Prochlorococcus marinus XMU1408: one gene and its partner. Each later gene encodes a partner of the first gene's protein in a complex. Links are inferred from orthologs where the notes say so. Each region holds a gene or a part of one and is shown on either strand. Other genes may lie near its edges.

Region 1 (8,631 bases):
TGGAACTCTTACACATGTTGCAGTCAATGAAAGCGAAGGATCACCAAGGATTTTTCGAGTTTCATTAACCATTTTCATTTCTTCCTCGCAATAATTATTTGATTGCAAAGGTGAATTATGCAAAAAAAGATTATATGCCAAAGAATATGGAAGAACTTTACTTTTTGGAGTTAATCCATCTAAAACTTCTTGACTTAATTTTTTTAATTCTTCCATTGCCATTGCACCAGCCCCACTTGCAGATTGATAAGTTGAGACAACAATCCGCTTAATAGGAATTCGCCTTGTCAATGGAGCAAGAACCAAAGCTAATAAAATAGTTGTGCAATTAGGATTAGCAATTAACCCTTTATGCTTACTTAAATCGTCAGGGTTGACTTCAGGAACAATCAAAGGAACATCATTTTCCATTCGAAATGCACTTGAATTGTCAATCATCAAAGCTCCCGAGCTGAGAATTGCATCTTTCCACTTACGAGATATAGAACTGCCAGCTGAAGCTAAAATTAAATCTACATTCTTAAAACTCTCTTGAGTTGTTTCTTCAACTTTCAACTCAGTGCCACAAAAATTCTGAATCTCTCCTGCTGAACGATGCGATGCTAGTAAAGTTAATTTATCAATAGGAAAAGATCTCTCTTCAAGCAAAGCTAATAATTCTTTACCCACAGCTCCACTCGATCCAAGGATCGCAACTGTGAGAGGTCTCTCTGGTAGAAGAAATTGTGGGTCCAAACTTGATAAAGAAATTAAAAAGGGTTAACAAAAAAATTTTTCTTATTGGAAAAATCAACAAATAACAAATTTTTCGATGCTTTTTAGGCCACAATAGCTTTGGAAGTGAACTAACGCTTTCTTACGCTAACCAAATTTGAGAATTCCGTTTCAATGAGTGCTGCAAAATTAAAAGTAAAAACCAGTTCAAAACCTAATAGCAGAATTGCTGTAGAGGTAGAGGTTCCCGCAGATCGATGCCAAAATAGTTACAACGAAGCTTTAAGCAAACTCAGCAGATCCATCTCAATCCCTGGGTTTCGAAAAGGTAAAGTCCCAAAAGCAGTGGTGATTCAACAACTGGGAGTCAAAAGAATACAAGCATCCGCATTAGAATCACTTTTACAAACAATATGGACAGAAACATTAGATCAAGAGGGAATTGAACCTTTATGTGAACCAGAACTCGAAGAGGGTTTTGAAACTATGTTGGAAAACTTTAACCCAGAAAAAATTCTTACATTAAAACTTGAAACTGACATATCCCCTATTCCAACTTTAAAAAAATATTCAGGCCTAACTGCAGAAGTAGAGACATTAATATTTGACCCAAAGAAAGTTGATGAACTCATTGAGCAATCCCGCGCTCAACTAGCAACTAAGGTGCCAGTTAGTGATCGTGCCGCAAAAAAAGGAGATATTGCGCTAGTAAGCTTTAAAGGAAGATTCTCAGATGATGGAAGTGAAATTGAAGGTGGAAAAGCAAATTCAATTGAAATAGAACTTGAGGAAGGTCGCATGATCCCTGGATTTATAGAGGGAGTGATTGGAATGAATATCAACGATGAAAAAGTTTTAAAGTGCGAATTTCCTAAGGATTACCATCAAGAAGATGCAAAAGGAAGAAAAGCTGAATTTAATGTCACTCTGGAAGATTTAAAAATCAAAGAGTTACCTGAAGTAAATGATGAATTTGCAAAGCAAGCAAGTGATAAAGACAACTTGGCGGATCTTCGCTCAGATCTTGAAAAAAGGCTTAAAGAAGATAACGATAAAAAACAAGCACAAAATCGACAGGATTCACTTCTTAACGCTTTGGTAGAAGAGCTTGAAGTGGAATTACCAAAAAGTCTTATTGATCAAGAAGTGCGCATAATTGTTGAACAAACAGCTCAAACTTTTGCCCAACAGGGAATTGATGTCAAATCAATGTTTACTCCAGAGCTTGTGAAATCGCTAATGGAGTCTTCAAAAGGCGAAGCAGAGAAAAAACTTCGTCAAAAACTTGCTTTAAATGCTTTGGCGAAATCAGAAAAAATTGAAGTATCAGAAAACGAAATCAATTCAAAGCTTAAAGAAGTAGAGGCTGATATCAAATTTTCAAAGGAACAAAATATCGATGCGAATCGTATAAGAGAGGCTGTTGCTGATGATTTATTACAAGAAAAATTATTTATTTGGCTTGAGGACAATAATACTGTGTTAGAGAAAGCTCCAGACAAAAGTAAATATCAAACCAAGGAGAAAAGTTCTAAAAAGAAAACAACAAAAACAAATAAAGAAAAGAAAAGTTCTAAAACACCCAAATCCTAGATTCTCCGCATAGATTAAAAGTGTTAGCTAACTAAACTTTTAAGTTGATTGAAGCCAAACGTAATCATCCCATTAATAGTTTTTGGAATAACTCCTGTTTGCTTTCTGGACCAGGAGTGCTACCAACAGTAATTGAACAATCAGGTCAAGGAGATCGTGCATTTGATATTTATTCTCGATTACTTCGTGAAAGAATCATCTTTCTAGGAACCGATGTAAACGATCAAGTAGCTGATGCATTGGTAGCCCAAATGCTTTTTTTAGAAGCTGATGACCCAGAAAAAGATATTCAGTTATATATTAATTCCCCTGGAGGATCAGTTACGGCTGGGCTAGCTATTTATGACACCATGCACCAAATCAGTCCTGATGTCATAACAATTTGTTATGGACTTGCAGCAAGCATGGGCGCTTTTCTTCTTTCTGGAGGGACCAAAGGGAAAAGACTTGCATTGCCAAATTCCAGGATAATGATCCATCAACCTCTTGGTGGAGCTCAAGGTCAAGCTGTAGAAATTGAAATTCAAGCAAAAGAAATTCTATACTTAAAAGAGACTCTGAATTCGCTCTTGGCTGAGCATACTGGACAAAATATTGAAAAGATTTCAGAAGACACCGACCGAGACCACTTCCTTTCTCCCGCAGAAGCGGTTGAATATGGCCTGATCGACAAAGTAGTTTCCAATCTCAACTCCATATGAATCATTAAGGAAAGCTGACAAGTCACTAATCCTCAATGATCCTATTAATTGAGACTGAATAATATTCATGATCGGTCTATCAAACCCCTACTTTTTTAAAGAGCTCGATGGCAAAATTTGAGGCCCATCTTAAATGCTCCTTTTGTGGCAAAGCCCAAGACCAGGTGAGGAAACTCATCGCTGGTCCAGGAGTATACATATGCGATGAATGTATCGACTTATGCAACGAAATTTTAGATGAAGAACTAATTGATAATCCAAATCATCAATCAGGAGGACAGTCACAAAGTCGTAAAGCTAAAGCTGCACCAACCAATACCCCTAAACCTGCCCCAACTTTGGCCTCAATACCAAAGCCTATTGAAATTAAAAAGTTTTTAGATGATCAAGTCGTTGGACAAGAACCAGCAAAAAAAATCTTATCTGTCGCTGTCTATAATCACTATAAGAGACTTGCATGGAAAGGAGACGGGTCAGGCGAGACTGATATAACAGCAACAAAATTACAAAAATCTAATATTTTATTAATTGGACCAACCGGATGTGGAAAGACTTTACTGGCGCAAACATTAGCTGAAATGCTTGATGTTCCATTTGCCGTCGCTGATGCAACAACTCTCACTGAAGCCGGATATGTTGGAGAAGATGTAGAAAACATTCTTTTACGTCTGCTTCAAAAAGCAGATATGGATGTGGATTTAGCACAAAGAGGAATAATTTATATCGATGAAATTGACAAAATTGCTAGAAAAAGTGAAAACCCGTCCATCACACGAGATGTCTCAGGAGAAGGAGTCCAACAAGCACTCTTAAAAATGCTCGAGGGTACTGTAGCTAACGTTCCACCCCAAGGAGGAAGAAAGCATCCATATCATGACTCTATTCAAATTGATACAAGCCAAATACTCTTCATATGTGGTGGAGCATTTGTTGGTCTAGAAGATGTAGTTCAAAAAAGACTTGGAAAAAATTCAATAGGTTTCATACCAAATGAAAGTAGAGCTAGAACTAAATCCAATCGGGATCGTACAGGGGGAGACTTAATCAATGATTTAGAACCTGATGATCTTGTGAAATATGGTCTAATCCCAGAATTTATTGGAAGAATGCCTGTTAGTGCAATATTAGAACCATTAAATGCAAAAGCACTTGAATCTATTCTCACAGAGCCTCGAGATGCCCTAGTGAAACAATTTAGAACCTTATTAAGTATGGATGATGTAGAACTTTCATTTGACGAAGACGCTGTTGAAGCAATTGCACTAGAAGCTTATAAAAGAAAAACTGGTGCAAGAGCTTTAAGAGGAATTGTTGAGGAAATTATGCTAGATCTTATGTATAGTCTTCCATCTCAAACCAAGATTAAAAGTTTCAACATAACAAAAACAATGGTCGATGAAATTACAGGTGGAAAAGTTGTTCCTCTCTTATCAAATGAAAAAAGAATCGTTAAGGAATCTGCCTAAATTAAATAAAATTTTTAATAATTTTTTGAATTTTAACTAAAAAAATATAAAATTTTCAAAAATAAAATTCGTCAAGATTCTAATCAATGACTGATAACTTACATTATGATCAAATAAATAAAGATTAAATCCTTATATATGTTTCATTGCAAATGATAAAAGCTTATGAACCTTTACACCATAAATATAGGCCTTCACGCTTTGACGAGCTTGTTGGCCAAGACCCAATTACTTCTACATTAAAACAGGCTCTAACTAGTAATCGAATTGCCCCTGCTTATATATTTTCTGGACCTAGAGGCACAGGTAAAACCTCAAGTGCAAGAATTTTTGCAAAGTCTTTAAATTGCTTAAAAAGTGTAAAAGCCACAACAGTACCTTGCGGTGAATGTGAACTCTGTCAAGGCATTAACTCAGGCAATGCATTAGATATCATTGAAATTGATGCAGCTTCAAATACAGGTGTCGAAAATATTCGTGAATTAATAGAAAGAGCAAGATTTGCTCCTGTAAAAGCTAGGTGGAAAGTTTATGTGATAGATGAATGCCATATGCTTTCAACTGCAGCTTTTAATGCACTTCTTAAAACATTAGAAGAACCACCTCCACAAGTCGTATTTATTCTTGCCACAACTGATCCTCAACGCGTTCTACCTACAATTCTTAGTAGATGTATGCGTTTTGACTTTAGAAGAATAAGTCTAAATGATTTAAAAAATCATTTAAGCAAAATTGCTACCAAAGAAGGTATTCTGATCAACGAAGAAGCAATATTATTGATCGCTAAGCACTCACAAGGGGGACTAAGAGATGCAGAGAGTTTGCTTGATCAAGTCAGCTTATTTCCCCCACCAATAACTCAAGCAAACATCATAAATCTTATAGGGGCTGTTCCTGAAGAAGAATTAATTCAATTAGCCAAATCACTTATAAATAAAGATCCAAATTCTATTTTAGAAACTTGCAATAGCTTAATTAATAAAGGAAAAGAACCTAATGCTATCTTGCAAGGAATAGCATCTATATTAAGAGACCTAGTTATTAAAAAAGTTGCTAATAATAACAATGAATTATGCAATATATCTCAAGAAAATAGTGAAGGCTTAAAAGCCCTGGCTAATTCAACTGATCTTAATCAAATACTTAATCTTCAAGCAAAGTTAAAAGGATCTGAAAATTTTATCAGAAGTAGTAATCAACCAAAATTATGGCTAGAAATACAGTTACTTGGAATGATGTCATATGAAACTTCAAAAGAAAAAAATACAATTAAGCAATCATTTCTTGAACAAAAGAAATCAAAAGATTCAGAAGTAGTCAATTCAAACAAAATATCTGAAGAAATTAATTCAAATAGAAATCAACAAATGACTCAAGAAATATTTACTAAAAAAGAATCACAACTAAACGATGAAAAAAATAATCTTGATGATATTTGGGAAAAAGTAATAGCAATGCTAGAACTACCTTCAACAAAAATGCTACTTTCTCAACAAGCAAAATTAATCAATTTAAACTCAGAGTCTGCTGAAATAGCTATCTCTGGGAAATGGATAAATATGATTCAAAGTCGAAAAAATCTTATTGAAGATGCTTTTTTCAAAGCCAGAGGATCTTCAACAAAAATTATTTTAATACAGCAAAAAGATAAATCATCAACTACAAAAGTTGATAAAGATATTTCTAAAAAAATAGAAAAAAAAGATAGTTTAACAACTAATGCTGAAAGTAAAAAAATTGATTTGGACAAAAAAAGATCTATACAAGAAAAAGATACTTTAGATCAAGACTCTATCGATAAAAAAGCCAAACAATTTGCTGAATTTTTTAATGGGGAAATTGTAAATCTTGAATAATACAATTAGTAAATTAAGAGCCAGAATGATTGGTCTTCTCCCAAATTAAACTCTTAGGAAATAATGACATCTTAAAAACTATAAAAGGTATAACGATGAACCAATGCGAAAGATAAATTGTTGCTCCAAGTACATTTATAAAATTAGGTGATGGTAATTTCGGACCTTCACTTTTTGCAGAGCAACCTTTCCAATAGGCTAAACTAGAAATACCAAATGCGACTATAGATAAGGGCCAAAATAATGGCATTTCAAATAAAATAATAGAAAAAAGAAGGTCTATAAATGATACAACTGGTAAGACATATTGTAATAAGAAAAAGCAAGTCAAGTCTAATTTCTTTAAATTGGTAAGGCGATTAGAAATTAATAATGGCCAATAATCAAAAAATCTTTGAAGTCCTCCTTCAGCCCATCTTTTTCTCTGTCGAAAAAGAGCCGAAACTGAGTCAACTGCTTCCTCTTGAACAGGGGGATCCCACATTATTACAATAGGAGATCTAGTTAATAAAAAACGGAAGCTTAAATCTAAATCATCAGTGATAGTTTGTTCATTAAAACCTCCACAACTATCTAGAACTTTCCGATTTATTAATTGACCATTACCTCTTAATTCAGCAACCCCTCCGGTAGCAAGTCTACCTCTCTGAATAACAGCGTCCATTGCCATCTCCATTGCTTGATAAGAAGAAATTTGATTCAATTCACAATTGATAACTGCTTTTCTTAATTGAACGGCAGACCAACCACCATGCAAAGCAAGAGTTATAGCTCTAATTAATACATTGCTCTGTAGTTGTGCATCAGCATCTAGTATAAATAACCACTCTCCTTTGGTTTTTTTTAATACAGAGTTAAGCGCTCCTGATTTTCCACCACCACTCATTCTTGTTCGACTGAATATATTTATATTAGAAAATTTTTCACTTAATTGTTTTAATAAATTAGGTGTATTATCTTGACTTCCATCATCAATTATCCAAAGAGATATTTTCTCTTCAGGATATTCAATTGATAAAAGTCTGGTAACTAATCTCTCTATTACATTTTCTTCATCACGTGCAGCAACCAATACATCAACGGTTGGGAGGGATTCATAAAATTTTTCATCCTTAATTATCTGTTCATTTTGTAATTGATAATTGTCTCTCCGATCTCTTAAAACGACTTGCAACCCATATCCCCCCAAGATAAAAGCCAGAGTTATTGATGGGAATAAATTCTTGGCAGGTTCAAGCAAATGGGGAAAGATACCTACAAAAGCACAGCAAATCAGAAACAATATTGACTTAGTGCGTCGGTTTTCTCCACTAATTTTGGCTAAAGCCATGGAGTAATCCCTTTATCAACTAATAACTCTAAGTTGCTGTCATCACTAAGGCAAAAATCCATATTTTGTTTTTGGGTAATAATGGGAGAGAATTTGTTTAGTAGTCCACCCATTTTTTGCTAACTCTATAGCCCCAGACTGCGACATTCCGGCTCCATGTCCAAAACCGCCTCCGGAAAAAAGCCATTTACCTTCTTTAATTTCTTTAACAACAAATAACGTGCTTGGCAATTGTCTAAGAACACGTCGAATCTCATCAAGATTGAGCAAAATTTCTGAGCCAGAATTTCCTTCAAGTTTCAAAGCAGTAACTCTTCCACTCTTTCCTCGTCTTATAGCCTTAATTTTTGTTGGGTAAAAAGAACTAGAAACTTTTTGAGCTTTATTTAATTGTTTGGATATCTGCAAGGAATCTAAAGTTCTATTCCATCTGAATAGTGGGTGGCTAGAACCAAAGGCCTCAGAGTCAGAGAATAAAAAAGATTTCAAATGTTTTTCATTTGATAAAGGTAAATTAACTGAACTAGACCAAGATTTTGGTCCATCCAAACGCATTTTCAAATAAGGAACTGGATCAGTTGACCATGCTTCGTCAACAGATGCCATGACACCTCCATTTGTAGCATGATAAACAGTATTTATTGGCTGTTGATCCCAAGTAAGAATTTTACCAGCAGTTTTTTTAATAGCTGTTTTAATTTTGTTATTGGCTTTAGAAGGGTCCTTATAAACCTGACATTGTGTATCACTACAGAGATTGTATCCATCAACTTTGAATCGATGACTATTAGCTATTGCCCATGTTCTTGCTAGCACTGCTTGAGCTGCCAGAGCTGCTTCAGGAGACTTAGAGCCAATCTCATAAGGAACAACCCCTTTGAGATATCTTTCTAAAGGAACATGCTCAACTAAAGTCCAACTTCCGTAAGAATCTAATTGGATCGAAAATGGACCAGAGTATAGTCCATTTT
Region 2 (8,549 bases), on another replicon or contig:
ATCCATTGAGTAATAAAAGGTTCATTTTCTCTTGCAAGTTTGCCTAAAACTTCATCATCAACAGGAACATCTCTCCATCCTTGGGAGGTTAACCCTAAATACTCAGCCTCCTCCTCACATATTTTTCTAGCTAATTCTCTATTCTTTAGATCTTTAGGCATAAAAATCATACCTATTCCTGATGATTCGGGTTCGCATTGTCTGGCTATTTCCCAAACCTGCTGTAAATATGACCATGGAATTTCGCATAAAATTCCAGCACCATCTCCTGAATCACTATCTCCCCCACATCCTCCTCTGTGCTCCATACAGCTGAGACCACGTAATGCTTGAGACAAGACCCAATGATTTTGCTTGCCCTCGACGCTAGCTATGAAGCCAACCCCACAAGAATCTTTTTCCCCAGAAAAGGCATCTGGATAGGTGCTATCGCAATAAGGCCAATTTGATCTTGAGAGTCGTTGATGCATGTTTTTTAACTTACTATTTTTTCTTTTCTTGCAAAAGTGCTATCGGTAAGTTTTGAAATAGATGGATTAGATTGATTTGATAGTTCCTAGAGTTACATCTTAAACATTTTTGTCGACTATCAAGTTTTTTATTCAATACTTTCTTAAAATATTTGTTTCTTATGCTTAAACCTGAATAAAAATAAAGTATTAATTGAAAAAAATACTAATTTGGGTGCTTGACCAAGTAATCTGGTGAATTGTTGAATCTGGTCAAACCTAGACCAAATATAAAATTAATGCCAACCATTCAACAGTTGATAAGAACAGAGCGAAAGACTCTAAAAACAAAGACAAAATCTCCTGCTTTGCGAGGTTGCCCAGAAAGGAGAGGAGTCTGCACTAGGGTTTACACCTCTACTCCCAAAAAACCTAACTCTGCTCTCAGAAAAGTTGCTCGTGTCAGATTAACTTCTGGATTTGAAGTTACTGCTTATATCGGCGGTATCGGTCACAACCTTCAAGAGCACTCTGTGGTTTTGCTTAGAGGAGGAAGAGTTAAGGATCTGCCAGGAGTGAGATATCACATAGTGAGAGGAACTCTTGATACCGCTGGAGTTAAAGACCGAAAACAGTCAAGATCAAAATATGGAGCTAAATCTCCTAAGGAATAAAAACCAATATTGATTCATTGAATTTCCCCCTTATACAACTCTAATTTCATGTCAAGAAGAAACGCAGCAGAAAAAAGACCTGTTCTCCCTGATCCACAGTTCAATAATCGTTTGGCAAGTATGATGGTCCATCGATTGATGAAGCACGGTAAGAAATCAACAGCTCAAAAAATTCTTTCTGATGCCTTTGGTTTGATCAACGAGCGAACAGGTTCAGACCCGATTGAGTTATTCGAAACAGCAGTGAAAAATGTCACACCTCTTGTTGAAGTTAGAGCTAGAAGGGTAGGAGGCGCTACATACCAAGTTCCAATGGAAGTTCGTCAGGAAAGAGGAATCGCTATGGCCCTTAGATGGTTAGTAAATTTCTCCAGATCAAGAAATGGTAGGAGTATGTCCCATAAGCTCGCAGGGGAGCTTATGGATGCTGCTAATGAAGCTGGAAACGCAGTGAGAAAGAGGGAAGAGACACATAAGATGGCAGAAGCAAATAAAGCTTTTGCTCATTATCGCTATTGATTTTGGTCAAAATTTTCTATTTAAATCATCAAAATATTTCATTTTGAGCATGCTGAGTTGTAGAGTCCAGGCGCATTTTAAAGCCCTTTAGTCGGAGTATTTTCTGTGGCACGCGCCTTTCCTTTGGAACGAGTTAGAAATATCGGAATTGCGGCACATATTGATGCTGGTAAAACAACTTGCACTGAAAGAATTCTTTTCTATTCAGGCGTTGTACACAAAATGGGTGAAGTTCATGATGGTGCTGCAGTTACTGATTGGATGGCTCAAGAGAGAGAAAGAGGAATAACCATTACTGCTGCTGCAATTTCAACCACATGGGACGATCATCGTATAAATATTATTGATACTCCTGGTCACGTTGACTTCACCATTGAAGTTGAACGCTCTATGAGGGTTCTCGATGGAGTTATTGCTGTGTTTTGTGCGGTTGGCGGAGTTCAACCTCAATCTGAAACAGTTTGGCGCCAAGCAGATAGGTATTCCGTTCCAAGAATGGTATTTGTCAATAAAATGGATAGAACCGGGGCGGATTTCCTAAAGGTTCACGGTCAAATTAAAGATAGATTAAAAGCAAACGCGGTTCCTATTCAGTTACCTATTGGAGCTGAAAATGATCTAAAGGGAATTATTGATCTTGTTGAAAACAAAGCATTCATTTATAAAGATGATCTAGGAAAAGATATTGAACAGACAGAAGTCCCTTCAGACATGGTTGATTTAGTTTCTGATTGGCGCTCTCGGTTGATGGAATCAATAGCTGAGACTGATGAGGAATTACTTGATGCGTTTCTAGAAAATGGTGAGTTAACAATTGAACAACTCAAAGGGGGTATTAGGGAAGGAGTTCTTAAACATGGCTTAGTGCCCATGCTATGTGGTTCAGCTTTTAAAAATAAAGGGGTTCAATTATTACTTGATGCTGTAGTTAATTATCTTCCTGCTCCTGTTGATGTTCCTCCTATTCAGGGTTTGCTTCCCAATGGAAAAGAAGCTGTTAGGCCTTCCGATGATAGTGCTCCATTTAGCGCGCTTGCATTCAAGGTAATGGCTGATCCTTATGGCAAATTAACGTTTGTTCGTATGTATTCCGGTGTCCTTGAAAAAGGAAGTTATGTTTTAAACTCAACTAAGGATGCAAAAGAGAGAATATCCAGGTTGATAATTTTGAAAGCTGATGATCGTGAGGAAGTCGATGAATTAAGAGCTGGAGATTTGGGTGCTGTGCTTGGTCTGAAAAATACAACAACGGGGGATACTTTATGTGCTTCTGAAGATGCAATTGTTCTTGAGACTCTATATATCCCTGAACCAGTTATTTCAGTTGCGGTAGAACCCAAGACTAAGAGTGATATGGAAAAGCTAGGGAAAGCGCTAACATCTCTCTCTGAAGAAGATCCAACTTTCAGAGTTAGTACTGACCAAGAGACAAATCAAACTGTGATTGCAGGTATGGGTGAACTTCACTTAGAGATTTTGGTGGATCGTATGTTGAGAGAATTTAAGGTAGAGGCAAATATTGGGGCACCTCAAGTTTCTTATAGAGAAACGATTAGAGCCAGCTCTTCAGGTGAAGGAAAGTTTGCGAGACAAACAGGCGGTAAAGGGCAGTATGGTCATGTTGTTATTGAAGTTGAGCCAGGTGAACCAGGAACTGGTTTTGAGTTTGTCAATAAAATAGTTGGTGGTTCTGTTCCAAAAGAATATATAAAACCTGCGGAATCAGGAATGAAAGAAACATGTGAGTCAGGTGTAATTGCTGGCTATCCTTTAATTGATGTAAAAGTTACATTGGTTGATGGCTCTTATCATGATGTTGACTCATCAGAGATGGCTTTCAAAATTGCTGGATCAATGGCTTTCAAAGATGGAATCAAGAAGTGCAATCCTGTCCTTCTAGAACCTATGATGAAAGTTGAGGTAGAAGTGCCTGAGGACTTCCTAGGCTCTATAATTGGAGATCTGTCCTCTAGACGAGGTCAGGTTGAAGGTCAATCCATCGACGATGGACAATCCAAAGTCCAGGCAAAAGTGCCATTAGCCGAAATGTTTGGCTATGCCACTCAACTCCGATCAATGACTCAAGGTCGGGGTATTTTCTCAATGGAGTTCAGCACCTACGAGGAAGTTCCTCGTAATGTTGCTGAAGCAATTATCTCCAAGAATCAGGGCAATTCCTGATCTCTAAAATTTACTAACCAATCCCCGATTCTTTAAAAAAATGGCTCGCGAGAAGTTTGAGAGGAACAAACCTCACGTCAACATAGGTACTATTGGCCACGTTGACCATGGCAAAACAACACTTACTGCTGCTATCACAAAGGTTTTAGCCAAAAAAGGTCAAGCCGAAGCGCAAGATTACGCTGAAATTGATGGAGCGCCAGAAGAGCGTGAACGCGGTATCACAATCAACACTGCTCACGTTGAATATGAAACTGATGGTAGGCATTACGCGCATGTTGATTGCCCAGGTCACGCTGATTATGTAAAAAACATGATTACAGGTGCTGCTCAGATGGATGGTGCAATTCTTGTAGTGGCCGCCACCGATGGAGCAATGGCACAAACAAAAGAACATATTCTTTTGGCCAAGCAGGTTGGTGTCCCAGCATTAGTCGTTGCACTAAACAAATGCGACATGGTTGATGACGAAGAAATGATAGAACTTGTAGAAATGGAGATACGTGAACTTCTAACAAGTTATGACTTCCCTGGCGATGACATCCCTGTTGTTCAAGTTTCAGGATTAAAAGCTATCGAAGGAGAAGCAGATTGGGAGACAAAAATTGATGAATTGATGACTGCTGTTGATTCTTCCATTCCAGAGCCAGAACGAGAAGTAGATAAGCCTTTCTTAATGGCTGTTGAGGATGTTTTCTCTATTACTGGTCGTGGAACAGTTGCTACTGGACGAATTGAGAGAGGAAAAGTAACAGTGGGAGAAGAGGTTGAAATTGTAGGAATTAGAGATACAAGACTTACAACCGTTACTGGTGTAGAGATGTTTAGAAAGCTGCTTGATGAAGGTATGGCAGGAGATAACGTTGGTCTGTTATTAAGGGGTATCCAGAAAGAAGATATTGAAAGAGGAATGGTTCTTGTTAAAAAGGGATCCATCACTCCTCATACGAAATTTGAGGGTGAGGTGTATGTATTGAAAAAAGAGGAGGGTGGTCGTCATACCCCATTCTTCGCAGGTTATCGTCCTCAGTTTTATATTCGTACTACTGATGTAACTGGTCAAATCACAGCATTCACCTCTGATGATGGCAGTAATGTTGAAATGGTTATGCCTGGTGACAGGATAAAAATGACAGGGGAATTGATAGCCCCTGTTGCTATAGAACAAGGTATGAGATTCGCTATTCGTGAAGGTGGACGCACCATTGGTGCCGGAGTTGTTTCTAAAATTATTGAATAAATGATTTAGAGGATGACTTGTAATCTAATCAGGTCATCCTCTAAATTAAATAAACAAATGAACAACTAGTTCATTTTCAAAAGAACCTTGAAAACCTAATTAGCTTTTGGTAATTCCATTATGTCAACTGCAATTGCACAGCAAAAAATACGCATACGCCTAAAGGCTTTTGATAGAAGAATGCTTGATTTGTCTTGCGATAAAATAATTGAGACTGCAGACACAACAGCTGCTTCAGCAATAGGGCCTATTCCACTTCCTACAAAGAGAAAAATATATTGTGTTCTTCGTTCTCCTCATGTTGATAAAGATTCAAGAGAGCATTTTGAGACAAGAACACATAGAAGAATTATCGATATTTACAGCCCTTCCGCAAAGACTATAGACGCTCTAATGAAGTTGGACCTTCCCAGTGGAGTAGATATAGAAGTTAAGCTCTAGGTCTTTTTCTCTCAAACCAGAGATTGATTATCTAGGATAGGTGAAATTCGCAATACCCATTTGAGCGAACTTTCAGTTAGGGAGCTACCACTTTTCCCATTGCCTGAGGTTGTGCTTTTTCCTCAGGAATACTTGCCGCTGCATATTTTTGAGACTCGTTACAGGGTTATGCTTCAATCTGTTTTGAAATCAGATAGCCGTTTTGGAGTTGTTAGATGGGATCCAATTGCAAAAAAAATGGCAGATGTTGGTTGTTGTGCTGAAATCATTAAGCATCAAACATCACAAGATGGCAGAAGTAATATTGTTACTATTGGTCAGCAAAGATTCCGAATCTTAGAAATTATTAGTGAAACTCCTTTTATAAACGCTTTAGTTAGCTGGGTTGATGACGAACAAATTTCAGATCAAACCAAATTATCGGAACTAAAGGACTCAGTTTCCATTGCGCTAAAGGATGTAGTTTCACTTACCTCAAAACTAACTGAGTCTGAAAAGGCACTTCCTGACTCTTTGCCAGATATTCCAAGAGAATTATCTTTTTGGATAGCTGCTCATCTTGGAGGACCTGTGGCAAGTGAACAGCAAAACTTATTAGAATTAACGAACACATATCACCGCTTGGAAAGAGAATATGAACTTCTTGATCACACTAGAAGACAACTAGCTGCCAGAACTGCTTTAAAAGATACCTTTTCAAATGCTGATCAAGCCAACAATTAAATCATGCAATGGATATTTATTTTTACATTTATTGGGCTTATTCTATTAATTCTAAGTGTTTTTTGGCTTAGAAAAAGTCGTAAATATGAGTCGGTAAATAGTGTTGCATCCTCCTATGATGCCTGGACTAATGATCGTTTATTAGAAAAACTTTGGGGTGAGCATATTCATCTTGGCTTTTATGAAAAACCTCGATTAAAAAAAGATTTTAGGAAAGCTAAGATTGATTTTGTACATGAATTAGTTCATTGGAGTGGTTTGAATAAATTACCCAAAGGTTCAAGGATATTAGATGTAGGATGTGGAATAGGTGGAAGTGCAAGAATATTGTCTAATGATTATGGATTTGATGTTATTGGTATTTCTATAAGCTCAGAACAAATAAAAAGAGCAAATGAATTAACAACTAATAAGGATTATTGTCGTTTTGAGGTGATGAATGCACTTGACTTGAAATTCGAAAAAAGTACCTTTGATGGAGTTTGGAGCGTTGAAGCTGGGCCCCATATTTTTGATAAACAAAAGTTTGCAGATGAGATGCTAAGAGTTTTGCGTCCTGGTGGCGTTCTTGCAATTGCAGATTGGAATCAAAGAGATCCAAGCAAGTATCGGTTTAATTTCTTTGAGAAGTTCATTATGAATCAATTATTGATTCAATGGACTCATCCTGAATTTTCAAGTATTGAGGGATTCAAAAATAACTTATTAAATAGTCCTTATTGTGGAAGTTCAGTAGAGGCAGCAAATTGGACAAAATATACTATTCAATCTTGGAATGAATCTATATATGAAGGGTTTAGAAGACCTATCCCTATTTTGAAATTAGGCCTAAGAACTTTTATAAAAGCATTTAGAGAAATCCCAACCATATTAATGATGAGATGGGCTTTCTCAAGGGGTTTGATGAGGTTTGGAGTATTTAAATCGAGAGGGTAAATTACTCAGCTTCTGAGCTGAAATAGCATCCAAAATTTATTATTTGATTACAAAGATTAGATAACTCTTCAGTAATTTTTTCAAATTCTTTTTTATTAGAGTTATTTAAATCTAGATCTATGAAAAACACGTATTCTCCTAGTTCTCTTTTAGAAGGACGAGATTCAATTCTACTCATATTGAGACCTAGATCTGCTATGCAATTCAGTGCCTCTAGTAATGCTCCTGGAGTATTTGATTTTAGTGAAAAGGCCATACTTGCTTTATTTCCATCTTCTTTAATGTTGTTCTTACTTAGAAGAACAAATCTAGTACAATTCCCTTCAATATCATTAATAGGATAAGCCAGAATATTGAGTTCTTCACTTGCATCTTTTGATCCTATTGCAGCTCTAAATGAGCTGCCTTTGACCATCCTTATTGCTTCTGCAGTTGAATTAGTTGGCAAATGAACTGCATTGGGAATATTGTCGTTTAACCACTGGCTGCATTGAGCTAATGCTTGAGGATGAGAGAGGACCTCTGAAATAGTTGAGATTGATCCGCTACTCATTAATGAATGTTTGATGGGAAGAACCAGTGCTCTATGAATCAATAGATTTTTATGTCTCCATAGAGAATCTAATGTTGAGGTAACTCCCCCTTCAACTGAATTTTCAATTGGAACTACAGCTGCTTCGCAAAGATTATTTGCAAGATTATCTACAACAGACCTTAAGCCTTTGCATGGTATAAATGTTGGAGATGTAAGCTTTTCTAAGGCTGCCAGGGCTTTAGCGGCCTTCTCAGCGTATGTTCCTTTAGGTCCAAGATAGGCCACTCGAATTGACATTAGATAATAAAAAGGGGGTAAATGCCGATAAGATCATGCTGAGCAAGCTTTTGATAATGTCTCTGGCCTTTAAAGCACGACAAAAAATTGATCTAGTTGTTCAAGATAATGCAGAGCAACTACCTGATTATCTCTTACAACAGGAAAGAGTTGTAGGAGCAATGCTTGATTCTAAAAAATTGACTCCTTTAGGGCCAGGTAGTTTTAAGTATGAGGTTACAAGTTTTCAAGTTTTTCAACTTCAAATAAACCCAGTCGTGTCTATAGGTGTAGAAAATACTCATGGCAAAATTAGAATGTTTGTCACTGAAAGTCACTTAGATGGTTTGGGCTTTGTTGATGATTTTGAATTAACTTTAGATGCAATTCTTGAGGCCAAAACGTCAGGTCTTGAAGGTGAAGCGCTTTTAGGTGTAACTGTAAGTCAACCTCCTTTGTTAAAATTGATCCCTCCAAAAATGCTCGAGTCAACTGGACAATCAATATTGAACGGAATTTTGTTAGGAATTAAGGCAAGGGTTGGCAAGCAGTTGATTGTGGATTTTCAAAATTGG

Evidence for each region.
Region 2: the proteins of tig (region 1) and rpsG are in contact, whole or in part, in a crystal structure (PDB 3GTY), measured with the Thermotoga maritima proteins. The link is inferred for Prochlorococcus marinus XMU1408 from one-to-one orthologs. Residues at the interface, in WP_004081061.1 of Thermotoga maritima: Glu122, Val124, Val129, Leu130, Tyr133, Glu188, Gly259, Ile262, Tyr263, Glu266, Ser270, Glu273, Gln274, Glu277, Arg308, Gln311, Ile312, Ser315, Tyr316, Glu325, Arg329, Arg336, Leu363, Phe366, Trp367, Arg373, Leu377, Arg381, Leu384, Glu387; in WP_004081843.1 of Thermotoga maritima: Lys34, Lys52, Lys55, Glu59, Arg62, Gln63, Glu66, Asn67, Lys69, Val71, Arg95, Ala109, Lys110, Lys111, Gly112, Arg113, Pro114, Glu117, Glu121, Ile124, Ala125, Tyr127, Asn128, Asn129, Thr130, Gly131, Lys135, Asp139, Arg142, Met143.

Annotation. Positions count from the first base shown.
Region 1 is NZ_QJUE01000007.1:21,088-29,718, forward strand. What follows is about bases 110-3,097. They hold tig (trigger factor), read left to right. Parts: upstream 110-888; coding sequence 889-2,307; downstream 2,308-3,097. Other genes in these bases: DNJ73_RS09240 (aspartate-semialdehyde dehydrogenase), read right to left, coding at 110-735; clpP (ATP-dependent Clp endopeptidase proteolytic subunit ClpP), read left to right, coding at 2,352-3,008. In the rest of the region: more of DNJ73_RS09240, read right to left, coding at 1-109; ATP-dependent Clp protease ATP-binding subunit ClpX, read left to right, coding at 3,116-4,474; DNJ73_RS09260 (DNA polymerase III subunit gamma/tau), read left to right, coding at 4,627-6,330; DNJ73_RS09265 (glycosyltransferase), read right to left, coding at 6,344-7,660; DNJ73_RS09270 (SpoIID/LytB domain-containing protein), read right to left, coding at 7,706-8,631. UniProt on the Bacillus subtilis protein: Involved in protein export. Acts as a chaperone by maintaining the newly synthesized protein in an open conformation. Functions as a peptidyl-prolyl cis-trans isomerase.
Region 2 is NZ_QJUE01000005.1:350,547-359,095, reverse strand. The notes cover bases 1-2,906. They hold rpsG (30S ribosomal protein S7), read left to right. Parts: upstream 1-1,171; coding sequence 1,172-1,642; downstream 1,643-2,906. Other genes in these bases: fusA (elongation factor G), read left to right, coding at 1,748-2,906; rpsL (30S ribosomal protein S12), read left to right, coding at 749-1,123; gltB (glutamate synthase large subunit), read right to left, coding at 1-470. In the rest of the region: more of fusA, read left to right, coding at 2,907-3,823; tuf (elongation factor Tu), read left to right, coding at 3,864-5,063; rpsJ (30S ribosomal protein S10), read left to right, coding at 5,184-5,504; DNJ73_RS08340 (LON peptidase substrate-binding domain-containing protein), read left to right, coding at 5,565-6,227; DNJ73_RS08335 (methyltransferase domain-containing protein), read left to right, coding at 6,231-7,163; pheA (prephenate dehydratase), read right to left, coding at 7,165-7,995; DNJ73_RS08325 (DUF1997 domain-containing protein), read left to right, coding at 8,052-8,549.